Linked DNA regions of Blastochloris tepida. The protein of the gene in region 2 binds, or shares a complex with, the protein of the main gene of each other region. Links are inferred from orthologs where the notes say so. Each region holds a gene or a part of one and is shown on either strand. Other genes may lie near its edges. The genes, in order: mfd and uvrA.

Region 1 (14,400 bases), 180 kb from region 2 along the record:
AACTCGACCTGCTGATCGGCCGCTTCGCCGATGCCCGCCTGGAGGATTTGAGCGAGGCCGAGGTCGATGCGCTGGAGACCTTGATGGAGGCGCAGGACGTGGACATCTACGGCTGGATCACCGGCAGCCGGCCCGTGCCCTCGGCCTATGACACGGCGTTGCTGCAAAGCCTGCGTGACTTCCATCGCGACCATCCGGGATCGGAGGCGTGATGAAGGCCGCTCTTTCTCTTCCCTCTCCCCTTGCGGGAGAGGGTGCCGAGCGATCTTGAGATCGCGAGGCGGGTGAGGGGTGAAAGCGATGTCGACCCGACATGCCGCTCACCCGGCTCGACCTCGCTTCGCTCGGTCTCGCCACCCTCTCCCGCAAGCGGAGAGGGAAGAGCTGCGCCGACCATCTGGATTCTGAATGACCAAGCCGCTTCGAGCCCCCCAGACCCTCCTTCCCGGCAAGCCGGTGACATTTGCCGGCGTCGCCGACGGCATCGAGCCGCTGGTCGCCGCCGACCTCGCCCGTGCCACTGCCGCGCGTCCCGACGCACCGGCGGTGAGCCTGCTGATGGTGTGCCGCGACGGGCCGCGCATGCAGGCGGTGGAAAGCGCGCTTGGCTTCTTCGCGCCCGACATCGAGGTGCTGACGCTGCCGGCCTGGGACTGCCAGCCCTATGATCGCGCCTCGCCCAACGCTGCCATCGTCGCGCGGCGCATGTCGGTGCTGGCGCGGCTCGCCCGCGTCACCGGGCGCGAGCGGCCGGCGATCCTGCTCACCACCGTCAATGCGGCGCTGCAGCGCGTGCCTGCGAAGGAGGTGGTGGCGGCGCAGTCGCTGTCGGTGGCGCCGGGCAACATGGTGTCGATGGACGGCATCATCCAGTGGCTGGAGATCAACGGCTTCCTGCGCAGCGCCACCGTGCGCGATACCGGCGAATATGCGGTGCGCGGCGGCATCGTCGACATGTTCCCGCCCGGCATGGAGCTGCCGGTGCGGCTCGATTTCTTCGGCGACACGCTGGAGTCGATCCGCACCTTCGATCCCGAGACCCAGCGCTCGGTGTCGCAGATGCGCCAGCTCGAATTCGTCCCCGTGAGCGAGCTTCAGCTCACCACCGAGTCGATCCGCCGTTTCCGACTCGGCTATGTCGCGGCGTTCGGCGCCGCGACCAAGGGCGATGCGCTCTATGAGGCGATTTCGGAAGGGCGCCGCTCGCCGGGCCACGAGCACTGGCTGCCGCTGTTCCACGATCGCCTCGACACGGTGTTCGACTATCTCGACAGCACGCCGGTGGTGCTGGAGCCGTTGGCCGAGGAGGCGGTGAAGGAGCGCTTCGCCCAGATCGCCGATTACTATCAGGCGCGGCGCGAGGCGCTCGACATGCCGGCCGGCGCCATGCAGGCGGTCTACAAGCCCTTGCCGCCGGAGAAGCTCTACCTCACCTCAAACGAATGGCAGGGCCGGCTGAACGAACGCGGCCTCGCCCGCGTCTCGCCGTTCGCGGCGCCCGAGGCGAAGGACGCGATCGACATCGGCGCCAAGCGCGGCCACAATTTCGCGGCCGAGCGCGCGGGCGACGCCAATGTGTTCGACGCGGTGGTCGCCCACATTCGCAGCCTGCAGGAAAGCGGCAAGACGGTGGTGGTGGCGGCGTGGACCGAGGGCTCGCGCGAGCGTCTCGGCCATGTGCTGCGCGACCATGGCCTTGAGCGCGTCGAGACGGTGGGAAGCTGGGCCAAGGCGCTGGCGCTCGATGCCCGCACCACCGGCCTTGCCATTCTCGGCCTTGAGGCCGGGTTCGAGACCGAGAGCGTCGCGGTTCTCGCGGAGCAGGACATTCTCGGCGAGCGGCTGGTGCGCACGCGCCGCGCCGCCAAGCGAGCGCACAACTTCATCGCCGAGGTGACGAGCCTCAGTGCCGGCGATCTCGTCGTGCATGTCGATCACGGCATCGGCCGCTTCGTGGGGCTCAAGACGGTGGAGGCCGCCGGCGCGCCGCACGACTGCCTGGAGCTGCATTATGCCGGCGGCGACCGGCTGTTTCTGCCGGTCGAGAACATCGAGCTTCTGACCCGCTACGGGTCGGAAGAGGCCGGCGTGGTGCTCGACAAGCTCGGCGGCCACGGCTGGCAGACGCGCAAGGCGCGGATGAAGAACCGCATCCGCGAGATGGCCTCGGTGCTGATCAAGGTCGCAGCCGAGCGCACGCTGAAGGAGGCGCCGCGCCTGTCGATCGCGCCGGGCCTCGCCGACGAGTTCGCCGCGCGCTTCCCCTATGAAGAGACCGAGGACCAGCTTGCCGCCATTGAAGCTGTCACCGACGATCTCGCCGCCGGCCATCCGATGGACCGGCTGGTGTGCGGCGACGTCGGCTTCGGCAAGACCGAGGTGGCGCTGCGCGCGGCGTTCGCGGCGGTGATGAACGGCAAGCAGGTGGCGGTGGTGGTGCCGACCACGCTGCTGGCGCGCCAGCACGCCCGCACCTTCACCGAGCGCTTCAAGGGCCTGCCGGTCAATGTCGCGGAGGCCTCGCGCATGGTCGGCTCGGCAGAGCTTGCGAAGGTCAAGGCCGGCATCGCCTCGGGCGGCATCGACATCGTGGTCGGCACGCACGCGCTGCTCGGCAAGGGCATCAGCTTCAAGGATCTCGGCCTGCTCATCGTCGACGAGGAGCAGCATTTCGGCGTCGGCCACAAGGAACGGCTCAAGCAGCTCCGCGCCGAGGTGCATGTGCTGACGCTGACGGCGACGCCGATCCCGCGCACGCTGCAGCTTGCGATGTCGGGCGTGCGCGAGATGTCGATCATCGCCACGCCGCCGGTGGACCGTCTGGCGGTACGCACCTTCATTGCGCCGTTCGATCCGCTGATGGTGCGCGAAGCCCTGCTGCGCGAGCGCTATCGCGGCGGACAGGCGTTCTATGTCTGCCCGCGCATCGAGGATCTCGCCGAAGCCAAGGATTTCCTCGACAAGACGGTGCCGGAGGTGAAGGTGGTGGTCGGCCACGGCCAGATGTCGGCGAAGGAGCTCGAGGAGGTGATGACCACCTTCTATGAGGGCCGCGCCGACGTACTGCTGTCGACGACCATCGTCGAATCCGGCCTCGACATTCCGACCGCCAACACGCTGATCATCCACCGCGCCGACATGTTCGGGCTGGCCCAGCTCTATCAGCTTCGCGGCCGCGTCGGGCGCTCGAAGACGCGCGCGTACGCGCTCTTCACCGTGCCGGCCGACAAGCCGCTGACGCCGCAGGCCGAACGGCGGCTCAAGGTGTTGCAGTCGCTCGATACGCTCGGCGCCGGCTTCCAGCTCGCCTCGCACGATCTCGACATCCGCGGCGCCGGCAACCTGCTCGGCGACGAGCAGTCCGGCCACATCAAGGAGGTCGGCTTCGAGCTCTACCAGCAGATGCTGGAAGAGGCGGTGGAGATGATGAAGGCCGGCATCACTGAGCCGGTGTCCGACCAGTGGTCGCCGCAGATCACGCTCGGCGTGCCGGTGACGATTCCGGAGGAGTATGTCGCGGACCTCAATGTACGGCTCGCGCTCTATCGCCGGCTCGCCGATCTCGACGACGACACCCAGATCGAGGCGGTGGCGGCCGAGATGGTCGACCGCTTCGGGCCGCTGCCGCCGGAGGTCGATCAGCTTCTCAAGATCGTCGCCATCAAGGCGCTGTGCCGGCGCGCCAATGTCGAGAAGGTCGATGCCGGACCGAAGGGCGTGGTCGTCGCCTTCCGTGACAACACCTTCAAGAACACGCGCGGCCTGATGAGCTATCTGGTCGAGCAGGGGCCGACGGTGAAGGTGCGGCCCGACCAGCGCATCCTGTTCCTGCGCAATTTCGAGAAGCTGTCGGAACGCCTCAAGGGCACCACGGCGATCCTGCGCAGCCTCGCCAAGATCGCCGCGCGCGCCGAAGCGGCGTGAGGCGATCCCGCCGCCACATCGTCACCCGGCGGCGGCCAGGGATTCGCCCTCGTCCGGACTGGTCAGGCGGGCGAGGAAGGCCTGCGGCGCCTCGTTGGGCTCTGCCGTCAGGCAGGCGACCTCAATGCGCGGCGCGATCTGGCCGGTTTCCGCCAGCACGGTGTGCGACAGCACCCGCGAGATGCGGGTGGCGACGCGCTGGGCGGCGTCGGGCTCGGTGCCGACCAGCACCGCCAGCATCAATCCGTCATCGATGCGGGTGACGAGATCGGAGCGCCGCAACAGGCAGGCCACCATGCGCGGCACGCCGTGCGGCAGCGGCCGGCCATCGTCGGTAGCGATGCGCAGGGCGGTGAAGTCGCGGCCATTGGCGTCCGACCACGCCATGGCCTGGATCAGGCCGGCGCGGAACGCCTCGGGCCACAACAGGCCGCTGTCCGGATCGGCGAGCCCCGCGCCGTGCATGTCCTGGATCACCGACGGCAACAGGGCTGCGAACGCATTGAGGCAGGCCGCGGCATGGAAGGCGGCCGCGAAGCGCGGATCGTGCAGGCCCAGCACCTCGGTGGGCGCGGCGAAGGCCGGCTCGCTCAGGGGATCCTCGACCAGCCGGAACGCCGGCAGGTCGGCCCAGCGTGGATCGTCGCGCAGCCAGGCGAGGAAACTGTCGGCGGACAGCGTGTCGATCGATGGGCCGATCACCAGCGCGTCGAAATGGCGGAGCTCGAGATAGGTGCCGGCGAGCGTGGTGGTCGGCGCGCCGACCATCGACAGGCCGCGCGCGGCGCAGATCGGCGCGACCAGCGGCAGAATCGTGCCATTGTCGATCACCAGCACGGCGATGTCGCGCACCGCGCTCCAGGGGTCGGGCAGGGCCGGCGTCTTCAGCGCCGCGGCACGGGCGATGCGCCGGCGCCGCTGCGTCTCCAAGAGCAGCGTGCGCACGCGGTTGGCGCGCGCGAGCGCGGCGAGGATCGGCTGCACGCCGGCATCGGCGGCGAGCCACAGCGTGGCGATGCGCTCGGCATCGTCCACCGACCAGCGGCGGATCAGCGGCACGAAATGCTCGGCCGTCAGCACCGCTGCGGTCAGCTCGTCGGCGGCCTCGTCGCAGCCGGCGGTGTCGAGAACCACCACCGCAGCCGGGGCGGTGCTGCGCAGCACCGCGGGCGCCTCGAGCGGCACCGCCGGCACCGCGCCGCTGTCGATCGCCGCACAGAGTTCATCGACGATCGGCGCGGCGACGTCCCGCGTCACGATCAGAACCGGACCGTCGAGCCGCATCTCTCAGGCTTCCAAACCTCGAACATCCGCCAAAAGGAGCACGTGCCCGTAAAGAACACGTCAATATTGCGGAATCTTCAGCAGCATTGAGTGATTCCACCTTCCGGTCTCGCCGAAATCTCCTGTCCGGGGCCGGAGTTTTCGGCGACCGCCATGCGAGACTCCGAGCCAATGGAGCAGATTTCGCAGGCAAGCAAGGTTGCAAGTCAAGCGTTTCTGCGCGTTCGGGTTGTTGACGCGGTTCCCGCCGATGGCGCTTTGGCGGGAGACACCCCGACCAGCGGCAGCGCGGCAGCGGCGGCGGCCGGATCGACCTCGCCCTCGGTGGTGGCGACCACCCGCTGGCCGAGCACCCGGTGCGGCAGCGCCGCCACCTCGACCGGCGCGTCGGCCAGCTTCGTCAGCTTGGCCTCGGCGTCGCGCAGCGACACTCGGTAGCCGCCGACGCGGGCCACGCCGCGGGGCGGGGCATCCGAGATCAGCCCGGCGCCGCCGGGGTCGGCGTGGCAGGTCCAGCCGGTGTCGTAGGCACTGTCGGCGACCAAAGGCAGGCCGGTGCCGGCGGGCACCGGATAGGCGACGCTCGGCACCATCGCGCCGGAGACGGCGAGCGTGCCCTGCAGCGTCCGGTGGCCGGCGACGCTTGCCGCCACCGGGTCGATGCCGGCCGCGGCATGGGCGCGGCTGGGAATGGCGGCGCGACTCTCCGGTCCCTCGCGGCGGCGCGCCAGCAGCGCCGCCTCGCCCCAGGCGGTGAGATCGATGGCGCAGATGCCCTCGGCGTGCCAGGGCGGCGGCGCCTGCTCGGGGGCGCGGTTCAACAGCAGCACGCCGCGCAGGTCCGCGCAGCGCGCCAGCAGGCCCTCGGCCGCCAGCGAGCCGCCGACGGCGGCCGGCACCAGCAGATGGGTTGCGTTTGCCAGGGCGGCGGTCTCCGCCACAGTCGCGGTGTCGGCGGGCTCTGCCAGCATCAGCGAGCCGCCGGTGAGCAGCCACACCACCACGCTCGCGGCCAAGCCGGCGAAGCTGGACGGCGCGATCGTCGAGACCAGCGCCGTTGCGGCATCGAGCCGGCCGGCGAGCAGGACCGGCACCGCGCCGGCGATCAGCGCCTGATGCGAGCGGGCCACGACATAGGGGCCGTCCGGCCCGACGTCCCAGGTCAGCACGGCGACGTGCTCGGCCGGGTTGCCGGCGCGGTAGCCCGGCAGGCGGCCGATCTCGCCATCGACCAGAGATTCCAGGCTGCCGAGGGGCACGACGCCGTCCGGCGCCTCATCCTCCAGAACGCACACGAAGCGGACGGAGAACACCTCGGCGGCGACCCGGCAGTGGGTCAGCGCGAGGTCGTCGGACGGCCCGAGCGAGATCAGCGCCCGCGCGCCGCAGCCCTCGATGGCCGGCGTCAGGTCGGCCTCGCGCCACAACTCGGGCACCATCATCGCGATCAGGCCGGCGCGCAGCGCGGCGAGGACGGCCACCACCTGCGCCATCGAGGCCGCCCCCTGCAGCGCGACGATCGAATCCTGCGGCAGGCCGAGCGCCACCAGCCGCGAGGCAAGCACGGAGACCGCGTGCTCGACGCTGGCATAGCTCAGGTGCCGCAGCTCGCCGCCGGCCCGATCGGCCAAAGCGATGGCCTCGGGGCGCTCGGCGGCGGCACGCCGGAAGATCTGATCGAGCGTCACCTTGCCGGTGAGACCGCTCCCGCTGCCGTCCCGTTCGAGAATCACTTTGCACCTCTTGGTCTAGGGTGCCACACGCCACCATGTTTCGGGGAGGGGACCGTAGAGCGAGACCGTCTCCGGCCGGCCGATGGTCTGCCAGCGGGCGAGCCAGATGTCCGGCAGGTGGAACAGCGGGATGATGTAGAGGCCGGAGATCAGCGCCCGGTCGAGCGCACGCGCCGCCACCACCAGCGCCTCGCGGTCGCGCGCCGCCAGCACCGCCTCGATCATGGCGTCGACCGCCGGGTTGCGGGCGCCCATATAGTTGCGCGTTCCCGGTACGTCGGCCGCCTTGGAGCCGAAATAGAACGCCTGCTCGTTGCCCGGCGACAGCGACGGCGTCCAGGTGTTGAGGATCATGTCGAAATCGTAGGTCTGCAGGCGGCGCTCGTACTGCACGCTGTCGACGAGGCGCACGGATGCCAGGACGCCGGCCCGCTTCGCCATGCGCGCATAGGCCAGCGCGAGCCGCTCCTGATCCTTGGTGGCGACCAGGATCTCGAAGGCGAGGGGGGCGCCGCGCTTGGTGCGGAGCGCGCCCCGGTCGAGCCGGTAGCCGGCCGCGGCCAGCCGGTCGAGGGCGCGCTTCAGGGTGTCGCGGTCGCGCCCCGAGCCGTCGGAGACCGGCGGGGCATAGGTGCCGTCCATCACCTCCGGGCGGATGGCATCGGCGAAGGGGGCGAGCAGGCGGCGTTCGGCCTCGCTCGCCGGCCGACCGAGGGCGGACAGGTCCGAGCCCTGGAAGAAGCTGCCGGTGCGGCGATAGGCGCCGAAATAGTAGCTGGCGTTTAGCCACTCGAAATCGAACAGCTCGATCAGCGCCTGACGCACCCGCACGTCGGCGAACAACGGCCGGCGCAGATTGAACACGAAGCCGGTGACCGGCTCGGGCAGGCCGTCGGAGACGGCCTCGCGCACGATCCGCCCGTCGCGGGCGGCGGGGAAGTCGTAGCCGGTCTGCCAGCGGCCGGGATCGGTCTCGAAGCGCACGTCGTAGAGACCGCGCTTGAAGGCCTCGAAATGGGTGTTGGCGTCGCGGTAATAATCGAAGCGGATCTCGTCGAAATTGTAGAGGCCGCGATTGATCGGCAGGTCGCGGCCCCAATAATCGGGGTTGCGGCGAAGGGTGAGGGAATCGCCCGGGCGCACGTCGGCGACGACATAGGGGCCGCTGCCGAGCGGCGGGGCGAGGCCGGTCTGGTCGAAGGTCTCGGGATCGATGGCGTGGCGCGGCAGCACCGGCATAAGGCCGAGGATCAGCGGCAGCTCGCGGTCGTCCGAGCCGGTGAGGTCGAAGCGCACCGTGCGCGGGCCGGTGATGTCGGCCGATTTCACCTTGGCGTAATAGGTGCGGTGGTTGGGCCGGCCCTTGTCGCGCAGCAAACGATGCGAGAACACCACGTCCTCGGGCGTCACCGGCCGGCCGTCGGAAAAGCGGGCGCGGGGGTCGAGCGTGAAGGCGACGAAGGTGCGCTCGGCGTCGGTCTCCACCGATTGGGCGAGCAGGCCATAAAGGGTGAAGGGCTCGTCGAGATTGCGGGCGAGCAGGCTTTCGACCACGTAGGAGCGGATGCCGGCGGCCGGCGTGCCGCGGACGATCAGCGGGTTGAGGCTGTCGAACGTGCCCACCACGCCCTGCACCAGCCGCCCGCCCTTCGGCGCATCCGGGTTCACATAGGGCAGGGCCTGGAAGTCGGCCGGCAGCGCCGGCTCGCCGTGCATCGCCAGTGCGTGGTTGGCGATGGCGGGGTTGACGATGGCGGGTGCCGGCTCGGCCGCGGCCGGGCCGGGGTGGCCGCCGAGGATCGCCGCCATCAGCGCGAGCGCTGAGGCGATCAGGCGAGGCATGTTCGGGCGCGGCGGTTTCGGTCGCAGCATGGCGGACTCGGTGCTGGCGGATTCTCGGCGCTGGCGGATTCACGGTCGGCAGGTGGGCGGCGCACCGCGACATTTCACGTCGCACGGCCGTTGCGTGCGGACCCTACCCATTCGCTTGGACGGCAGCATGGCGGGATTCGGGGCCTTCGGCAGCCCGGCCGTGCCGCTGCGCCACGCTGCTGCCTCAATTCGCCGTGAAGCACCGCCCAAAGCGTCGGAATCGCGGTTCGAGGAGCCGCGCAGGCGCACGAGGGAGTTCCGCATGATGTTCCCGATCCGGTCCGCGTTGCAGCCGACGGCGCGCCGCCTCGCTCTATCGGTTGCCACGGCGCTGCTGGCCATCGGTTTCGTTGCCGAAGCCTCGGCGCAGACCAGCCCGGCGCAGCCCGTGGCACCCAAGCCCGTGGCGCCCAAGCCGGGCGCCCCGGCCGCTCCGAACCCGGGCGAGCAGGCCCAGGCGCCGCAGCTCATCTCCTCGCCGTGGACCAAGCTGTGCAGCACCGATCCCGAGGCCAAGAAGGAAATCTGCCTCGTCACCATGGAGCTGCGGGCCGAGACCGGGCAGTTCCTGGCCTCGGTGCTGGTGCGCGAGACCAAGGGCGAGCCGAAGAAGACCTTCGCCGTGGTGACGCCGCTGACCGTGCAGCTCCAGCCGGGCTTCCGCGTGGTTGTCGAGAAGCAGCAGCCGGTCAATGGCAAGTACACCATCTGCTTCCCGAACGGCTGCTTCGGCGAGTTGGAGATCGACGCCGAGTTCGTGAAGAAGCTGAAGGGGGCGCAGGGCCTGGCGATCCAGGTGGTCAACCAGACCGGCCGGCCGGTGAGCTTCCCGATTTCGCTCGCGGGCTTCGGCAAGGCCTATGACGGCGCGCCGCTCGACCCCAAGGCGGTCGAGGAGCAGCAGAAGAAGCTGCAGGACGAGATGCAGAAGCGCGCCGAGGAACTGCGCAAGAAGCTGCTCGAACAGGGCGGCGGAGCGCCGAGCGCTGCTGCGCCGAAATGATTTGAACGGATCTGGAGCATTCTCCGCAAAAGTGGGAACCGGTTTTGCGGAAGAGAATGCGATAAACGAGAAACTTAGAGCGTCCGCTTGATCCGATCGGATCGGCGGACGCTCAGTCAGCTCTGCGAAGGGCGCGCCAACGGCGCGCCCTTTTCGTTTGGTCGGTGTCGTCTGGTGGGTAGCGGCTCAGCGGCCGGGGCTCACATCAACGGCGGCAGGAGCGGGCCGTCGGGTCCGGCGTCAGTGCATCACCGTGGCGCGGGTGCGGTAGCCGCCCGTGCCGTCGGCCTCGAACACCTCGGCGACCTGCGGATGGCGCATCGGCTCGCCGGAGTCGTCGGGCAGCAGGTTCTGCTCCGACACGTAGGCCACGTACTCCTTGTCCGCGCTCTCGGCGAACAAATGGTAGAAGGGCTGGTTCTTGTCGGGCCGGTTCTCTTCGGGGATGGCGAGCCACCATTCCTCGGTGTTGTTGAACACGGGATCGACGTCGAACACCACGCCGCGAAACGGGTGGTAGCGGTGACGAACCACTGCGCCGATACGGAACTTGGCAACCCTTGCTTTCATCGCGACCCGAACCCCGGACGGCAGGTCACCTATGGGACCACCGAAAGGGTGTCAAGGTACTGCGCCGGCTGCGGGAACCGGGTTTGGCGCCACATCAGCAGGTTGTGATCGGCCCTAGCCGGATCTCCGGTGTTCGCGCTCGGCTCCCGGTATGTGGCGCACCGGAAGCCGGATTTCCGGCAACCGAGATCACAGCCCGTATTCGGCGGCGAGCGCGGGATCCTTGGCGGCGACGATGCGGGCGAGGTCGACGATCACCTTGGCCTGCTTCCAGGTGGCGTCGTCCTGCATCTTGCCGTCGATCATCACCGCGCCCGAGCCGTCCGGCATGGCGTCGAGGATCTTCTTGGCGAACCGTACCTCGGCGGGATCGGGCGAGAACACCTTCTTGGCGATGTCGATCTGGGTCGGGTGCAGCGACCACGCCCCGGCGCAGCCCATGAGAAACGCGTTGCGGAACTGCGCCTCGCAGGCGGCCTCGTCGGAGAAGTCGCCGAACGGGCCGTAGAACGGCTTGATGCCGGCCGATGCGCAGGCGTCGACCATCTTGGCCACCGTGTAATGCCACAGATCCTGCTGGGCGCTGGCGCGCGGCGCGCCGGCCTCGGCGGCGTCCGCCAGCACGCGATAGTCGGGGTGGCCACCGCCGACCCGCGTGGTCTTCATCGCCCGCGAGGCGGCGAGATCCGCCGGGCCGAGGCTCATGCCGTGCATGCGCGGGGAAGCGGCGGCGATGGCCTCGACATTCTTGACGCCCTCGGCGGTCTCCAGGATCGCGTGGATCAGGATCGGCTTTCTCACCTGATGGCGGGCTTCGAGCTGGGCCAGGAGTTGGTCGAGATAGTGGATGTCCCACGGGCCCTCGACCTTGGGCAGCATCACCACGTCGAGCTTGTCACCGACCTCGCGGACGATCTCGAACAGGTCGTCGAGCACCCAGGGCGAGTTGAGCGCGTTGATGCGGGTCCACAGGCCGGTGGAGCCGAAATCGCTGGCCTTGGCCATCTCGATGAAGCCGCGCCGCGCCGCCTCCTTGGCCTCGATCGGGATGGCGTCCTCGAGATTGCCCAGCACCACGTCGACCTTGGCGATGAGGTCGGGCACCTTGGCGCGCACCTTCTCCATGTGCGGCGGCACGAAATGGATCATGCGCTCCAGCCGCACCGGCAGCTCGCGCAGGGGGGCGGGGGCGCCGATGGTGAGGGGCTTGAAGAAGTCGCGCGGCAGTTTCATTGGCGTGGTCCTCCCGAAATGACCGCCTATCCCATGCCGAAATCGCGCGAAAGTCCTGCTTTGGTCGTGGATTGACCGCGCCGGAGGCGACGGTTACGGCAACAGGTTGCCATCGTAACCATCGTTCCCGCCTCTTGTGTCCCCTGTGTCATAGGCTCCCCCATGTCCTCCACGCTGCCGCTTTCGGGCCTCGTCGTGCTCGATTTCTCCACGCTGCTGCCCGGGCCGCTCGCCGCCCTGATGCTGGCCGAGGCCGGTGCCGAGGTGATCAAGATCGAGCGGCCGGACGGCGAGTCGATGCGCGGCTTCTCGCCGCAGATCGGCGGCACGGCGATGCCGTTCGCCATGCTCAACCGCGGCAAGCAGGTCCACACGGTGGATTTCAAGGACAAGACGCAGGTCGAGGCCTTGCGGCCGCTGATCGCGCGCGCCGACATCCTGATCGAGCAGTTCCGGCCCGGGGTGATGGCCCGCCACGGCCTGGGCTATGAGGACGTGAAGGCGATCAACCCGCGCCTGATCTATTGCTCGATCTCCGGCTATGGCGAGGAGGGGCCGCGTGCCCAGGAAGCGGGCCACGACCTCAATTTCGTGGCGACGGCGGGCCTGCTCGCCGACACCCCGGCGTCCAACCCCGCTCTGCCGCCGGTGCACGCGGCCGACATCGGCGGCGGCACCATGCCGGCGGTGATCAACATCCTGCTGGCGCTGCTGCAGCGCGACAAGACGGGGCAGGGCTGCCGGATCGACATCGGCATGACCGACGCGATGTTCACCTTCGGCTGGCTCAATCTGGCCTTCCACTGGGGCAGGGCGGCTGGCGCCACCATCACCCACCCCGGCCCGACCGCCGAGTCGCCGCGCTACCGGCTCTATCCCACCGCCGACGACCGTCTCGTCGCCTGCGGGTCGCTGGAGGACAAGTTCTGGGAGACGTTCTGCGCGGCGATCGGCCTGCCGGAACACCTGCGGGACGACACGAGGGACCCGGCGGCGACCGGCGCGGCCATCGCCGCGCTGGTGTGCAGCCAGCCGGCGGCGCACTGGGCGCCGATCCTCAAGGCCGCCAATTGCTGCGCCACGGTGGTGGCGACGCTGGAGGAGGCGCTGGCCGATCCGCACTTCGTCAATCGCGGCCTGTTCCGGCGGCGGGTGGCGCTGGCCGAGGACGTCGAGATCCCGGCGCTGCCGCTGCCGCTCGCCGAGGGCTTCCGCCGGCCCGAGACCGTTCTGCCGGCGCCGAAGCTGCCGGGGTGAGCCGCGCCTGCGGGCCTCGTCATCCCGGGCGAGCGTCAGCGAGACCCAGGATGACAGGAGGTCTCACGCTCAAAGCGGTTCGCCGCGCATCAGCCTGGGTTCGCCGAGCCGGGGCCCCATCCCCTCGCGCATCACCAGCCGGCGCAGGCCGGGCAGGCGGTCGATCAGCCACAGGCCGGTGCTGCGGGCGAACTGGGCGGGCAGGAACGCCGACAGCAGCGTGCGGTTGAGCATGTCGATGGCAAACGCGCGGCTCGAAATATCGAGCTGGCGAGCGCGGTGGTAGCGGCCGAGCAGCTTGTCGTCGCCGACGTCGGTTCCCTCGCGGCGGGCCTCGGCCACTAGCTCGGCCAGCATGGCGCCGTCGCGCAGGCCGAGATTGAGCCCCTGGGCGCCGATCGGCGGCACCACGTGCGCCGCGTCGCCGATCAGCGCCACGCGGCGGGCGGCGAGCCGGCTCGGGGTCTCCACCGCCAGCGGCCATGCCGCCCGGCCGCCATCGATGCGGAACTGGCCGAGCAGCGACCGGGCGCGCCGCTCCAGCGTGCGGGCGAGGGCCGGGTTCGCCATCGCCATGAGCGCCTCGGCATCCTCGGGCGTGGTGACGCAGACGAGGCTCGACCGCTCGCCCTTCAGCGGCACCAGCGTGAACGGGCCGCGGCTTGTGTGGAACTCGGTCGAGGTGTCGTCGTGCGGCAGGGTGTGGGCGAGATTGAGGGTGACCGCGGTCTGCGGGTAGCGGCGGCGCGAAACGGAAATGCCGGCGGCGGCGCGGGCGAGCGAGTTCTTGCCATCGGCCGCCACCACCAGCCGGGCGCGGACGGTGTCGCCCTCGACCGGGCGGACGAAGGCGTGGGCGCCGGTCAGCTCGATCGCCGCGACCTGGACCTCGCGCCGCCGCAGCCGCGGATAGGCGCCGAGCCGAGCGCGCTGGGCCGCCACCAAGTCGCGGTTGATGACGTTCCAGCCGAAGGCGTCGAGCCCCAGCTCCGAGGCGAAGAAGGTGATCTCGGGCGCGCGGAACAGGCCGCCGGTGTCGTCGACCAGCCGCAGCGCCCGCAGCGGCGCCGCGCGCTCGTCGAGGCCCGCCCATACGCCGAGCGTCTCCAGCGCGGTCACCGAGCCGCCGAGCAGGGCGGTGGTGCGGTTGTCCTCGGGCGGCGGCGGCAGGCCGATCAGCGCCACCTCGGCGCCGGTCGAGGCGAGCGCAAGCGCGCAGGCGAGCCCGGCCGGGCCGGCGCCGACGACGGCGATTTCGACATCCTCGACGGCTTCGGCGTCTGTCATGTCCACTCCCGGAGACCACATATTGCCGTGCGAGATACCATGGTCCGGCAAGATGCCGTAAGACCGATGGGGAGGGAACGCCGTGACCGATGGCCTCCGCCATGATCCGTTCGAGGCGCTGCCGCCGGCCGAGGCACGACTTGGGCGCCTGTTCGCCCGGCCGCGCCCGCTGGCCATCGGCGCCATCGCCGTGCTGGCCGCGCTGGGGTGGGCCTATCTGGCGATCATGGTGGCCGA
Region 2 (14,676 bases):
TCGGCCCAGCCGCCGCGCGGGCACCAGCCCTCATAGGTGAGGCCGCATGCCAGCGCGGCATCGAGCGCGGCGCGGTCGACCCCGGTCTGGCCACCGGAGCGGACGATCGGACGAAGATGGGACATCGAACCACTGCAAAAGATCCGGTCGATCACCGCGTGACCGTGGCCGGGCCTTGGCGAAAATCTTCGGCCGAAACCGCGATCCTCGGCAAGCGGAATGCGATATTCCGGCCCGCCCGGCCGCAATTCACCTTACCGCCCGCGGCGGCCATAGAGCGTGTAATGCCACCACGAGGCGCCGACGAGCGCCAGCCCGGTCGCCACATGGGTCGACTTGACCGCCGACTTGTTCCAGCCGTGGTGGCGCATCAGCATGAGGCCGGTGAGGGTGGCCACCCCCAGGGTGGCGATCATCGCCACCTTGGCCGCCTCGCGCTCGCGCTTGCGCGACTTCGCCGCCACCGCGGCGGCGGACGGCTTGACGGAAACAGGCGCAGGCGCTTGCGGCATCGCTCGATCCCTGTTCGCAGGTCCGCACGCCATGCCGGCCAACGGCCGGACACCGATGTCGATGCACCGGGGTTGACGTCGCGATATCGAAGTTCTGACGGATGCTGGCGGGCGCGCCGCAGGGCGGCTGGCTGGCTTGCGCGGACTCGCGGAAGGGCTTCAGCGAGGCCGCAAGTATTCACCCGCCTGCCGCAAAGTCAATGAAGCGGGCGCGGCGGCTGCGCTCAGAACTCGGGGAGCGCTTTGTCGGCGAGGGCATCGAGCCTGCCGGTCGCAGCGTCCTGGGCAGTCCGGGCTTCGAAGCGCGCGGCCTCGAACGCCTCGAACCAAGCGCGCAGCCGCGTCGGTTGCTCGGGCCGCAGCCTCTCGATGGCGCGCTCAATGTCTTCGAGAGTCGTCATGGGACCAACCCATCACGGCTGCCGGGTCGCAATCACCCCGCCACGCGCTTGAGCTCGAACACCCGGCCATACGAAGCGGCGGCGGCGATGTCGCCACGCTTGAGGGCAAGGCGGACGGTATCGAGCTTGCGCGCGTCCTCAACCGAGAGATAAGGCGCCCAGCCACCCTCGTCCTCGATCAATTCAACCGGAACCTCGGCGCCGAAGCCGCCCTCATGGATGATCTTGACGCTATGTCGGCTCATCGTCTGCGCCATGTGAAATCGTCCAGCCACTTGGCTGGGGCCGGTCGATACGCGGTTGCCAGCACCGCCGGCCGCAAGGTCGGTTGCGGGAGACCCCAAACCACGTGCACGGGCAGGTGGTTCGAATCCATCTGCCGAACGAGAACCGTGGGGCCTCGCGCTGCCTCAGGATAGTCCTCGACAACCACCGCGGTCTCAAGCCCAGCCAGGACGTCGGCAACCAGAATGTCATCGGCTGCGAGTTCGTCATAGCCATGGGCTGATATGAGCACGTCGCCGGCGGCGGCAAGTTGGCGGATGCGGGTAAGTGTATTGGTCATCGCCCGCCCTCACTCCGCCGCCTGCTTGCCCTTCGCCTTGCCGCGCGCCAGCACCGGCTTGAGGAACTTGCCCGTATAGCTGCGCGGCTCCTTGGCGATCAGCTCGGGCGGGCCAGCGGCGACGATCTCGCCGCCGCCGTCGCCGCCCTCGGGGCCGAGATCGATCAGCCAGTCGGCGGTCTTGATCACTTCGAGATTGTGCTCGATCACCACCACGGTGTTGCCCTGGGCCACCAGCTCGTGCAGCACTTCGAGCAGCTTCGCCACGTCGTGGAAGTGCAGGCCGGTGGTCGGCTCGTCGAGAATATAGAGCGTGCGGCCGGTCGAGCGCTTCGCCAGCTCCTTCGACAGCTTCACGCGCTGCGCCTCGCCGCCCGAGAGCGTCGTCGCCTGCTGGCCGATGTGGATGTAGCCGAGGCCGACGCGCGACAGCGTTTCGAGGATGCGGCGGATGGTCGGCACCGCCTGGAAGAACTGCACGCCCTCGTCGACCGTCATGTCGAGCACGTCGGCGATCGACTTGCCCTTGAAGATCACCTCCAGCGTCTCGCGATTGTAGCGCTTGCCCTTGCAGACGTCGCAGGTGACGTAGACGTCCGGCAGGAAGTGCATCTCGATCTTGATGACGCCGTCGCCCTGGCAGGCCTCGCAGCGCCCGCCCTTGACGTTGAACGAGAAGCGGCCCGGATCGTAGCCGCGCGCCTTCGATTCCGGCAGGCCGGCGAACCAGTCGCGGATCGGCGTGAATGCGCCGGTATAGGTGGCGGGGTTGGAGCGCGGGGTGCGGCCGATCGGCGACTGGTCGATGTCGATCACCTTGTCGAGGTGTTCGAGGCCGATGAGCGCGTCATGCACGCCGGGCACGTCGGAGGCGTTGTTGAGCCGCCGCGCCACCGCCTTGTAGAGCGTGTCGATGAGCAGCGTCGACTTGCCGCCGCCCGAGACGCCGGTGATGCAGGTGAACAGGCCCAGCGGGATCTCGGCGGTGACGTTCTTGAGATTGTTGGAGCGCGCGCCGACCAGCTTCAGCGTGCGGGCGGGGTCGGGCTTGCGGCGCGCCGGCACGGCGATCGATTTGGCGCCGGTCAGGTATTGCCCGGTCAGCGATTTGGGGTCGGCCATGATCTCGGCCGGCGTGCCCTGCGCGACGATCCGCCCGCCATGGATGCCGGCGCCGGGGCCGACATCGACCACGTAATCGGCCTCGCGGATGGCGTCCTCGTCGTGCTCGACGACGATGACGGTGTTGCCAAGGTCGCGCAGACGTTCCAGCGTCTTCAGCAGCCGTTCGTTGTCGCGCTGGTGCAGGCCGATCGACGGCTCGTCCAGCACATAGAGCACGCCGGTGAGGCCGGAGCCGATCTGCGAGGCGAGGCGGATGCGCTGGCTCTCGCCGCCCGACAGCGTGCCGGAATTGCGCGAGAGCGTGAGATAATCGAGCCCGACATCCATCAGGAAGCGCAGGCGCTCGCGGATCTCCTTGAGGATGCGCACCGCGATGTCGTTCTGCTTTTTGGTGAGCGTGGCGGGCAGCGCCTCGAACCACGCGCCGGCGCGGCGCACGCTCATCTCCGCCACCTCGCCGATGTGAAGGCCGGCGATCTTCACCGCCAGCGCCTCGGGCTTGAGGCGATGGCCGGCGCAGGCCTCGCACGGGGTGGCGGAGAAGTACTTGCCGATCTCCTCGCGCGCCCACTCGCTCTCGGTCTCGCGCCAGCGGCGCTGGAGATTGGTGACCACGCCTTCGAACGGCTTCTTGGTTTCGTAGGCGCGCAGGCCGTCATCATAGACGATGGTCACCGGCTCCTCGCCCGAGCCGTAGAGGATGACGTCGCGCGCCGTCTTCGGCAGTTCCTTCCACGGCACCGTGACCTTGAACTTGTAGTGGCGGGCCAGCGCATCCAGCGTCTGGGCGTAATAGGGGCTGGAGGAGCGCGACCATGGCGCGATGGCGCCTTGGCGCAGGCTCTTCGCGGTGTCCGGCACCACCAGATTGGGGTCGATGGTCTGCTCGGTGCCGATGCCGCCGCAGGTCGGGCAGGCGCCGAACGGATTGTTGAACGAGAACAGCCGCGGCTCGACCTCGGGAATGGTGAAGCCGGAGACCGGGCAGGCGAATTTTTCGGAGAACAGGATGCGGGCGGGCTCTTCTCCCTCCCCTGCAAGGGGAGGGTCGGATCGCCGCAGGCGATCCGGGGTGGGGTCGACCCCCTCCCGCCGCGCGTCGCGCGTCGACCTCCCCCTGTCCGGGGGGGGTGAAGAGGCCGGCGCATCGGCGAACTCGATAATCGCCAGCCCGTCGGCGAGCTTGAGCGCGGTCTCCAGCGAGTCGGCGAGCCGCGTCGCAATGTCGGGGCGCACCACCAGCCGGTCCACCACCACCTCGATGGTGTGCTTCAGCTTCTTGTCGAGCGCCGGGGCCTCGGAGATCTCGTAGAACGCGCCGTCGATCTTGACGCGCTGGAAGCCCTTCTTCTGGAACTCGGCGAGCTCCTTGCGGTACTCGCCCTTGCGGCCGCGCACCACGGGCGCCAGCAGATAGAGCCTTGTGCCGGGGGTGAGCTCCAGCACGCGGTCGACCATCTGCGACACGGTCTGGCTCTCGATCGGAAGACCCGTCGCGGGCGAGTAGGGGGTGCCGACCCGCGCCCACAGCAGGCGCATGTAGTCGTAGATCTCGGTGACGGTGCCCACCGTCGAGCGCGGGTTCTTCGACGTCGTCTTCTGCTCGATGGAGATGGCCGGCGACAGGCCGTCGATCTGGTCGACGTCCGGCTTCTGCATCATGTCGAGGAACTGGCGGGCATAGGCCGACAGGCTCTCGACATAGCGGCGCTGGCCCTCGGCATAGATGGTGTCGAAGGCGAGCGACGACTTGCCCGAGCCGGACAGGCCGGTGAACACCACCAGCCGGTCGCGCGGGATGTCGAGATCGACGCCCTTCAGATTGTGCTCGCGCGCGCCGCGGATCGAGATGGTGCGGGCGGGGTCGATGGTGGCGCGATCATTTCTGGAGCGTTCATTCTCGGAGCGGTCGCGTCTGGAGCGGGGCGAGGTCATGCGGGGGTCTCGGCACGCGGCCGAGGGGGCCCGGCGGCGGTTCGACAAGAACAAAACGAGGCCATAACCTAGGGCGCCGCGCTCGAAAACGCCAGTGCCGCGATGCACGGCCGCCCGGCGCAATCGCGGTGACCGGACGAGCGGGAGCGCAAGGCGATTGTGAGGGGAGCCGGTTTGCGCTAAGAACGTAACCGGAACATTGTCGCTTGTGGACATGGCCCGGGCAGGGGGCGCGCCAGCGCGCCGGCTGGGCTAGGGTGGCGGCGACAACCATGACAAGACGGAAAGGCGGGCAGCCATGGCGGGCAGCGTCAACAAGGTGATCCTGGTCGGCAATCTCGGGCGCGATCCGGAAGTGCAGCGCTTCTCGAACGGCGGGCAGGCGGTGAAATTCAGCGTCGCCACCTCCGAGCGCTGGCCGGACAAGGCCACCGGCGAGAAGAAGGAAAAGACCGAGTGGCACAACATCGTCATCTATAACGAGAATCTCGGTCGGGTCGCCGAGCAGTATCTGCGCAAGGGATCGAAGGTCTATATCGAGGGGCAGCTCCAGACCCGCGAATACACCGACAAGGACGGCCAGCAGCGGCGGATCACCGAGGTGGTGCTGCAGCGCTTCCGCGGCGAACTGACGCTGCTCGACGGGCGGAGCGGCGGCGGCGCCGAGATCGACGATGCCGGCGGCGATTTCGGCCAGCGCAGCCCGCTGCCGGCGCGCGGCGGCGCCCGTCCGCCGGCCTCCGGCGGCGGCAAGTATTCCAGCGACCTCGACGACGAGATCCCGTTCTGAGGCCGGCCGGCGTGTGGGGATGATACGGTTTCCGGCTGATCAGGCCTTCGAGCCGTGTTTCGATCGCCGAAAATCCCGTTGTCGGGAGTTTCTTGCGGAATTTTCTTGCGGAACGGGGTTTTCGGCGAGACCGTTTCCGGTATCCCGAAGGGATCAGCCGGAAACTGTATCAGGCATCCCGGAGGGATCGGCCGGAAACCGTATGACCCCGTCCGGAGGCGGCCGCAGCCCGCGGATCTGCCCCGCGCGGCGCGGGCGGCGGTGCCTTGGTGCGGCCATATGCTTGCGAGAATGTGAAGCCTGTCGACCCCGTCGGGGCACACCGACGTCTTGGAGAGCGACCGGTTTCGAGCTACGAAATGGTGCGGTGCGGAATCTGGTGTCCGGGCCGGGGCGTTCTGGGGACGTCGTTCTCCGGGGCCGTCGTTTCGCAGGCCGGGTGTCGAAGGTTCCAGTTTCGGACCGGAATGTTCGGCGCCGGCGTTTTTCCGGGGTCACGCAGGGTTTTCCCCGGAAGCCGCGTGGGTTCACCGGCCTGGGAGCGTGATGCGCCGGGGCGTTGCAGATCTGGAACTCTGGCAAGTCTGGAACTCTGGCAAGTCTGGAACTCTGGCAAGTCCGGAGTTCTGGCGTATCGGGAATTCCGAGCGAGTCGGGAATTCTGGTTCGCAAGGCCATCGATTTCGTGAAAATTCGCGATCCAGGCGAACGGTTGGCCTTCGCCGCCGTTGGTTAGAGGGATCGCTTTCGGAGGGGCTGGCCGTTTGACGGCACAATCGGATGTGACAATCGGCGCCGCCGGCCGGATCGGCACGCATGGTGCCGCGGTCGATGGCGGCCGAACCCGCGCCAGGCGCGACGTGCCGCTGGCATGGCTGCTGGCGTTCCTGATCCTGGCCTCGGTGGCGCCGCTGGTGCTGATCGGCGCCTACACCATCATGCGCTGGGCGGATGTCGAGCACACGGCCGAGATCGGCCGCGTGTCCGAGGTTGCACACACGCTGGCGCAGGCGGTGGACCGCGATCTGCGCAGCCACAGCGAGACCGCCGAGGTGCTGGCCGCCTCGCGGGCGCTGGTGAAGGCGAATTTCCAGGCATTCGACGAGCAGGCCCGCGCCGTGTCGGCGCGCGGCGGCCATGTGGTGCTGGTCGACCGCTCGCTGCGGCCGCTGGTCGATACCCGCGACGAGCCCGCCCGGCCGGCGGAGATTCGCGCCAGACCGGTCGAGCAGGTGTTCGCCTCCGGGCGGATGAAGGTGGGCAATGCCGGGCCGATGGCCGGCGAGCCCGACCGTTTCGCGATCTATGTGCCGGTCAGCGTCGAGCGCGAGGTGCGCAGCGTGCTGATGCTGATGCCGCCGCCGGCCGCCATCCAGGCCGTTCTGCAGCAGACCTACCGGCCGGAGGGCTGGTTCGCCGCCATCCTCGACGGCGAGGGCCGCGTCGTCGCCCGCTCGGCGCCCGAGCGCGGCGAGGACGGCGCGCTGATCGCCCAGGCCGCCCCGCCCGAGCTTCTGGCGCAGCTTGCCGCACCCGAAGGCGTGTTCAATGTCACCGCTCTCGACGGCCAGCCGGCCGTCGCCGCCTATCGCCGCTCCAGCCTGAACGACTGGCGCGCCGTGGTGTGGGTGCCGAAGGCGGTGCTGGAGGCGCCGAGCAACCAGCGCCGCGACGCCGTGCTGGCGCTGCTCGGCCTCACCACGCTGGTGTCGATCGGCGCCGCCCTGTTCGGCGCGCACCTGATCAACCGCTCGACGCGGCGCACGGTGAACGCGGCGCGGGCGCTGGGCGAGGGGGCGCCGATCTCGCTCAAGCCGACGCTCATCCGCGAGGACAATCTGGTCTGCCGGGCGCTGGCCGATGCGGCCGAGACCATCGCGGCGCGCGAGGATGCGCTGCACGACAGCGCCCGCCACATGGGCCTCGTGATGCGCGAGCTGTCGCACCGCTCGAAGAATCTGCTCACCGTGGTGCAGTCGATGGCGCGCCAGACCGGCCGCCACACCAGCGACGCCGCTGAGTTCCAGGCGCGGTTCGAGGACCGGATTTCCAGCCTCGCCCGCTCGCACGACCTGCTGGTCGCCCGCAACTGGACTGGCGCCACCGTCGCCGAGCTGGTCGAGCGGCAATTGCTGCCGTTCCTGGACGCCGCCAACGACCGCATCTCGCTCGATGGGCCGGCGCTGCTGATGAAGCCGGATGCGGCGCAGAACATCGGCATGGCGCTGCACGAACTGGCCACCAATGCCTCCAAGCATGGGGCGCTGTCGGTGCCGTCGGGGCGCATCCGCATCGTCTGGCGGGTCGAGGACGCGGAGCCCGAGCCGCGGCTGCACATGAGCTGGGAGGAGACCGGCGGCCCGCCGGTGGAGCCGCCGGCGCGGCGCGGCTTCGGCCATGTGGTGATCGAGCGGATGGTGTCGATGGCGCTGCGCGGCCAGGCCCGGCTCGACTGGAAGTCGGACGGCGTGGCCTGGACGCTCGACGTGCCGCTGGCGGCGGTGTGCGAGCACATGGGCCGGCCGATCGCCGCCGCGGCGGAGTGAGCGGCGGCCGGCGTCGTCCGGGGCAGGGGCTGTCGTCCCGGGAAAGGGCCGCAGGCCCACGACCCGGGGAAGGGCTGTCGTCCCGGGCAAGCAGCTTTAGCTGCGCGACCCGGGACCGTGTGCCGGATAGAGGTCTTTCCGGAAGACGATCCCGGGTCTCGCTCACGCTCGCCCGGGATGACGCCGCATGATGCCGCGCTATCCCACCGCCGGCATGCGGGCTTCCACCAGCCGTACCCAGAACGACACGCCGGCCGGAATCAGCTGGTCGTTGAAGTCGTAGGCCGGGTGGTGGAGGCTCGCCGAGTGCTCGCCATTGCCGGCGAAGATCAGCGCGCCCGGCCGCTTCTCCAGCATGAAGGCGAAGTCCTCGCCGCCCATCACCGGCGCGGCGTTGGCCTGCACGCGCTCCTCGCCCGAGATCTCGCGGGCCACCGCCGCGGCGAACTCGGTCTCGCGGGGGTGGTTGCGCAGCACCGGATAGTCGCGCCGGTAGTCGGCGCGGGCGGTGGCGCCGTAGATGCGGGCGGTGGCCTCGACGATATGGGCGATGCGGGCCTCCAGCAGGTCGCGCACCTCGGCGGTGAGCGCGCGGGCGGTGCCGCGCAGGTGGGCGGTCTGGGGGATGACGTTGTCGGTATGGCCGGCCTGGAACATGGTGATCGACACCACGCCCGAATCCAGCGGATCGAGATTGCGCGACACCACCGACTGCAGCATCTGCACGATGGCGGCGCCGACCAGCACGGTATCGACCGTCGCGTGCGGCCGGGCGGCGTGGCCGCCCTTGCCCTCGATGTCGATGAACACCCGGTCGGCGGAGGCCATCAGCGGCCCCGGCCGGGTGGCGAAGGCGCCCACCGGCAGGCCCGGCATGTTGTGCATGCCATAGACCTCCTGGATGCCGAAGCGCTCCATCAGCCCGTCATCGATCATCGCCTTGGCGCCGGCGCCGCCTTCCTCGGCCGGCTGGAAGATCACGACCGCCGTGCCGTCGAAATTGCGGGTCTCGGCGAGGTATTTGGCCGCGCCCAGCAGCATGGCGGTGTGGCCGTCATGGCCGCAGGCGTGCATCTTGCCGGGCGTGGCCGAGGCGTAGGGCAGGCCGGTCGCCTCCTCGATGGGCAGCGCGTCCATGTCGGCGCGCATCGCCACCACCCGGCCGGCGCCCGGCCGGCGGCCGTGAATGACGCCGACCACGCCGGTGCGGCCGATGCCGGGCACCACCTGATCGACCCCGAAGCTCTCGAGCCGCTCGGCGACCCGCCCGGCCGTGCGGTGCACCTCGTACTGCAGCTCGGGGTGCTGGTGGAAATCGCGGCGCCAAGCGGAAATCTCTTCCGTCAGGGCCGCGACGCGATTGACGACCGGCATGTCATCCTCGTCGGCTGGGGGAAAACACCTAGCGAACACCGCCGCGGCGGCGCGGTCAACAGGGCGGTGAGTCGGGAGGGTGGGTTCCCTGGGGGAATTTTGGTGCAGGCCGGGGCGCAGGGAGTTTGCGGCCGGCAGCCGCCGACTCGGCAAGCTTGCGGATGAATACGTAAAGCTGAGTACGGAACGACGTTACTCCGGTCCGGTTGTCTTCGAATTGCCGAAGCCGGCAATGTGTCTAATTGTGCTGCGTGATGATTGGAAACAGGTCTCTCCGCATCCTTGTGGTCGAAGACGACATCATGGTGGCGCTCGACGCCGCCGAGATTCTGCAGGGCGCTGGCTACAACGTCATCGGCGTCGCCGACGATTTCGAGGAGGCGATGCGAGTCGACGCGGTGCGCCCGCCGGATCTGGCGCTGGTCGATCTCCATTTGATGAGCGGCTATTCCGGCGTGGCGGTGGCTGCCGCGCTCGGCAAGCGCGGCATCGCCTGCCTGTTCGTCACCGGCAGCGCGCCCGACCGCGCGGCGGAAGCCTATGCGCTGGGCTGCCTGCTCAAGCCGTTCGACGACCGCTCGCTGGTGCAGGCGGTGGGGGCGGCCGAGGACGTGCTGGACGGCCGGCCGGTGCGGGCGCTGCCGCGCAACATGCGGCTCTACCGGCGGTTCGCGGTGCCGCGCACCGAAAGCGCCTCCATCCAGGCGGCATCGCACGAGATCCTGCCGGTCCCGGGCGGGTGAGGGGGCCAGCCCGCCGTCCCGGACGGCGCGCAGCGCCGAGCCGGGACCGTTTTCAGGAGGGGGCGTCTTGTTCGGAGGACGATCCCGGCTCCTCGCTTCGCTCGGTCCGGGACGACGCGGTGTGACCGCTGTGTAGGGCGGGATAGCGCAGCGTATCCCGCCGGTTTCGACGCCCACTTCCGACGCAATACTTCGGCGCAATACGCTTCGCTATTGCGCCCTACGGTGTCCGCTGGGATGACGCGGGGGAGAGATCGTCGTCCCGGACGGCGCTTTGCGCCGTCCGGGACGCATCAAACCTCACGCCAGACCGCGTGCCTCCTTGGAACGCTGCTCCTGGGTCTTGAACGCGCCGAAGCGCGGCAGGAACTTGTCCCAGTCGATGATGTGGGCGTCGATCTCCGGCCCGTCGATGCAGGCGTGCTTGCGCACCAGCTTGCCGTCGATCATCACCGGCACCATGCAGGCGCCGCACATGCCGGTGGCGTCGACCATGATCGAGTTGAGGCTCGCCACCGTCTTCACGCCGTACGGCTTGGTGAGGTCGGAGACCACGCGCATCATGATCGGCGGGCCGATGGTGACCACCTCGGCGATCTTGCGCCCCTTCGACGTCTTGTCGTTCTTCAGCATCTCTTCGAGCGGCGTGGTGACGAAGCCCTTGAGACCGAACGTGCCGTCATTGGTGGCGTAGATCACGTCGAGCTGATCGCCCCACTTGGCCTTCAGCCTGCCCATGCGCTCGTCCTCGCCCGTCCAGAACAGGAAGTCCTTGGAGCGGAAGCCGGCGATCAGCGTGACGTGGTTGCCGAGTTCGAGGTGCGCCCGGGCGATCGGGTACACCGGCGGCAGGCCGACACCGCCGGCGGTGAACACCACCGTCTGGTCGGGCCCGTAGTGGTGCAGCTCGCTGGCCTGACCCAGCGGGCCGGCGATGCCGGCGAACGCGTCGCCGATCGCCATCTTGTTCATGAGCAGCGTCGAGGTGCCCATACCCTGGATAACGAGGTCGATGGTGCCTTCCTCGGCGTCCCAGTCGGCCAGCGTCAGCGGGATCAGCTCGCCGTCGTCCCAGGCCAGCACGCGGACGAACTGGCCGGCCTTGGCCGAGCGCGCCACCATCGGCGCGCGGACCTTGAACTCGACGATGCCGCCGGCGAGCGGGATCTTGTCGACGATGGTCTGCGCGACCTGACCCAGCTCGGTGTAGCGGGCGGCCTTCTCGACCCGGCTCTTGATCTCGGCCGCGTCGAACGGGATCTCGCCGACGATCTGACGCGCCGCCGCCTGTCCGTCGCCCGCCGCCATGATGGCGGTGGAGCCGCCGCGCGCGGCGTCGCCGCCCGAATAGACGTCGGGGATCGAGGTCGCCTTGGTCTTCGGCTCGACCTCGATGGTGCCCCACTTCGACACCTTCAGGGTGGGCTCGGCGTCCTTCATGATCGGGTTCGCCGTGTTGCCCAGCGCCATGATCACGAGGTCGACCGGCACGCGCTCGGTCTGGCCGGTCTTCACCGGCGCCCGGCGGCCCGACTTGTCGGGCGGGCCGAGTTCATTCACGTCGAGCACGGCGTGGGTGACGAAGTGGGTCTTGTCGTCGCCCAGGAACTCGCTCGGCGCGCGCAGCACCTTGAGATTGATGCCTTCTTCGAGCGCGTGGTGCAGCTCTTCCACGCGGGCCGGCATCTCGCTCTTGGTGCGGCGATAGACGATGGTAACGTTGGCGCCGAGACGCCGGGCGGTGCGCGCCGCGTCCATCGCGGTGTTGCCGCCGCCGATCACGAACACTTCCTTGCCCTTGGTGTCGGGCAGGGGGGTCTCGTACTTGTCGTCGATCGCCCGCATCAGGTTGACGCGGGTGAGGAACTCGTTGGCCGACATCACGCCGAGCAGGTGCTCGCCCGGCACGTTCATGAAGGTCGGAAGGCCCGCGCCGGTGCCGACGAAGATCTTCCAGAAGCCGTTTTCCTTGAGGTCGTCGAGCGTCGCGGTCTTGCCGACCACGAAGTTCTTGACGAACCGGCCGCCGAGCAGGTTGATCTTCTTCACCACGTCGTCGATCAGCGTGTTCGGCAGGCGGAATTCCGGAATGCCGTAGCGCAGCACGCCGCCCAGCTCGTGGAACGCCTCGAACACGGTGACCGGGTAGCCCTCCACCGCGAGCAGATAGGCGTTGATGAGGCCGGAGGGACCCGAGCCCACCACCGCGATCGGCGGCTTCTCGGCCTTGGCCCACGGCGACACCACGCCGCCGAAGCGCTCCTCGGGGGACAGGCCGACCAGCTTCTCGTGCTCGGGCAGGAACCATTCAAGCTGGCCGATCTCGATCGGCCGCTTGGTGTGGGTGCACACGCCCTGGCACTGCAGCTCCTGCGGACAGACGCGGCCGGTGACGTTCGGCAGCGGGTTGCAGCTCTCGATCAGCTCCAGCGCCTGACGGAACTTGCCCTGGCCGAGCAGGTCCAGCATCTCGGGGATGTGGATCTTGACCGGGCAGCCGCCCTTGGGGTCGGTCTTGCCGTGGACCAGCACGCCCAATTCGCACGGCTTGTCGGCGCACTGCTTGTCGCGCAGCACCTCCAGCCACACGAACAGCTCGACCTCGCGGGTCGAATAGCCGAGCGCGCGGTAGCCGAGATAGCCGGTGTTCACCAGCTCGAAGTCGGTCGAGCGCTCCTCCGGCGGGCGGATGTAGGGCGGGATGAAGGTCTCGCCCGGCCAGCCCTCGGACAGGCCCTTGAACATCGGGTAGCGGTCGGACAGGTGGTCGTCGATCGCCTTGATGAACTTGCGCTTGAACTTGAGCGGCATCCCCCAGATGAACCGGGTGAGCACCGTGCTCATCTCGTCGTTGCGCAGCAGAAGCTCCCACAGCGTCCTGGTGAACGCTGCGCCAAGCTCCTCCTGCTGGAACTCCCAGGCGATGGCCTGGACGCCGTCGGCGACGAACATCGAGCGCAGCGACTTGGGATCGCCGAGCAGGCGCTTCTTGAGCAGGTCGAGCTGCTTGTTGAACAGCTCGACCGCCGCAGTCTGCTCAAGCTGGGCGAGCTCGCTCTTGCTCGCCTCCAGCGTGCTGGCCGTCCGGGCGTAGCGGACGAGATCCTCGTTGGGGGTCCCTTGGGGGGAGGTGGTGCTCATCGAATGATCTCCGCATCACAATTGGCGGCGACGCGGGCCACGCGGCTCTTGAGGTCCGCGGTGATGGTCACCTTCTCAAGCGCACCCGGAATGGTGTGAGCCACTTCCTTGGTGCCGCCGTCAGCCACGATCACGGTCTTCTCGAACAACTCCGAGACCTGCTGGTAGCAGGTCTTGCAGTTGGTGCACTTCTCGACATCCTCGTCATGGATGAAGGCGATGCCGGCAGCCGAGCCATTGGCGCCGGCCGATGCGGCCGCAGCCGGGGCCGGAGCCGCCGCGGCGCCGCCGAAGGGCGACAGCGCGGTGGCGAGAGCGCCGTTGGCCGGCGCGCTCGAGGAGGCGGCCAGCTCGCTCATCGCGCGGGCGATGGTGTCGAGCGAGGACTCCTTCTCGGTCATCGCCTGCTCGTAGCGGGCCTGCAGCGCCGCCAGCTCGGTGCGGTGATCGGCGTCGAGCTGCTCGATCTCGCGGCCGGCGAGATAGCGCAGCGTCCGCCAGTACTTCCGGCGCTCCTCGACGAGGTGGACGATGGCGCTCGACACCTCCAGCTTGATGAGCTGCTGCTTGTCGTCGGTCGACCACACGAACGCGGTCTTGCCGGCGCGCGCGGCCTGCGGCAGTTCGACATACTCGTGGATCGCCACCGCATTGGTGTCGTCCTTGAGCTTGCGGAACTGCTTCAAGAAGCGCGTCTCGTCGCGGGCGAAGTCGGCCGGGGTCAGCGGCACCTGCATCAGCTTGGTCTGGCCATCCTCGACATAGGTGAGGGTGGTGGTGGTCCAGTCCTTGTCGACGTCCGGGTTGCCGTCGAGCGAGAAGCGGCTCTTCAGGCCGGTCTGGCGCGGGTCGTGGACGAACACCGGGCTCATGCGGCTCTCGACGGCGAGGCGGGCGCGGCGCGCCGCCGCGGCGTCGGCAATGCCGTGCTCGGCCTGGCAGGGGGTGTAGACGTCGAGCACCGCCGGCGAGGAGGAGTGGTTGAGATACTCCATCACGCTCTTCAGGAAGTGGCCCTGGATCGCGGTCGAGGTCTGCACCACGAACACGTTCGGGTGGAACGCGGCGATCAGGCCGAGCTCCTTGCGGTCTTCCTGCTTGCCGGGGTGGGCGGCGCCGAACCGCGACAGATCCGAATCCTGGCCGGTGAGGCTTGCCGTCGAGGTCTGGCCGCCGGTGTTGGAATAGACGCCGGTGTTCAGCACCACCACCTTGACCGGGGTCGAGGTGGCGAGGAGACGCGACAGCGCGCCGAAGCCGATGTCGTAGGTGGCACCGTCGCCGCCCATCGACACGACGGTCGGCAGCAGCGCCATCTCGTCCGGCGTGAAGTCCTTCCAGCTCAGGGTGCGGAACGCCTTGTCGTAGAGGCCGGCATCATAGGCGTCGGCCAGCTCCAGCTTGGCGATGCGCAGCGCCTTCACATCGTCCACCGCCGAGGCGGTGAGACCCTCGAACAGGCCCTTGGCGACCGCCGGGGTGTCCTGGAACAGGCTGTTCACCCACGGGTCGTTGTAGGGGTTGAAGGGGAAGGTCGAGGCATA

Evidence for each region.
Region 1: the proteins of uvrA (region 2) and mfd are in contact, whole or in part, in a crystal structure (PDB 4DFC), measured with the Escherichia coli proteins. The link is inferred for Blastochloris tepida from one-to-one orthologs.

What each region holds. Positions count from the first base shown.
Region 1 is NZ_AP018907.1:1,065,823-1,080,222, forward strand. What follows is about bases 68-4,124. They hold mfd (transcription-repair coupling factor), read left to right. Parts: upstream 68-408; coding sequence 409-3,924; downstream 3,925-4,124. Other genes in these bases: BLTE_RS04805 (FAD assembly factor SdhE), read left to right, coding at 68-212; BLTE_RS04815 (hypothetical protein), read right to left, coding at 3,946-4,124. Also shown: more of BLTE_RS04805, read left to right, coding at 1-67; more of BLTE_RS04815, read right to left, coding at 4,125-5,208; BLTE_RS04820 (class I adenylate-forming enzyme family protein), read right to left, coding at 5,415-6,941; BLTE_RS04825 (extracellular solute-binding protein), read right to left, coding at 6,957-8,813; BLTE_RS04830 (invasion associated locus B family protein), read left to right, coding at 9,076-9,816; heat shock protein HspQ, read right to left, coding at 10,057-10,386; BLTE_RS04840 (HpcH/HpaI aldolase/citrate lyase family protein), read right to left, coding at 10,576-11,619; BLTE_RS04845 (CaiB/BaiF CoA transferase family protein), read left to right, coding at 11,782-12,876; BLTE_RS04850 (UbiH/UbiF family hydroxylase), read right to left, coding at 12,946-14,163; BLTE_RS04855 (DUF2182 domain-containing protein), read left to right, coding at 14,246-14,400. UniProt on the Escherichia coli protein: Couples transcription and DNA repair by recognizing RNA polymerase (RNAP) stalled at DNA lesions. Mediates ATP-dependent release of RNAP and its truncated transcript from the DNA, and recruitment of nucleotide excision repair machinery to the damaged site.
Region 2 is NZ_AP018907.1:1,245,945-1,260,620, forward strand. Bases 1,288-4,850 are described here. They hold uvrA (excinuclease ABC subunit UvrA), read right to left. Parts: upstream 4,539-4,850; coding sequence 1,488-4,538; downstream 1,288-1,487. Other genes in these bases: BLTE_RS05815 (DUF4258 domain-containing protein), read right to left, coding at 1,288-1,478; ssb (single-stranded DNA-binding protein), read left to right, coding at 4,837-4,850. In the rest of the region: BLTE_RS05800 (YpsA SLOG family protein), read right to left, coding at 1-125; BLTE_RS05805 (hypothetical protein), read right to left, coding at 255-512; BLTE_RS18250 (hypothetical protein), read right to left, coding at 737-913; BLTE_RS05810 (hypothetical protein), read right to left, coding at 946-1,158; more of BLTE_RS05815, read right to left, coding at 1,155-1,287; more of ssb, read left to right, coding at 4,851-5,328; BLTE_RS05830 (sensor histidine kinase), read left to right, coding at 6,111-7,874; BLTE_RS05835 (M20 aminoacylase family protein), read right to left, coding at 8,073-9,248; BLTE_RS05840 (response regulator), read left to right, coding at 9,503-9,991; BLTE_RS05845 (sulfide/dihydroorotate dehydrogenase-like FAD/NAD-binding protein), read right to left, coding at 10,292-13,132; BLTE_RS05850 (2-oxoacid:acceptor oxidoreductase family protein), read right to left, coding at 13,129-14,676. UniProt on the Escherichia coli protein: The UvrABC repair system catalyzes the recognition and processing of DNA lesions. UvrA is an ATPase and a DNA-binding protein. A damage recognition complex composed of 2 UvrA and 2 UvrB subunits scans DNA for abnormalities.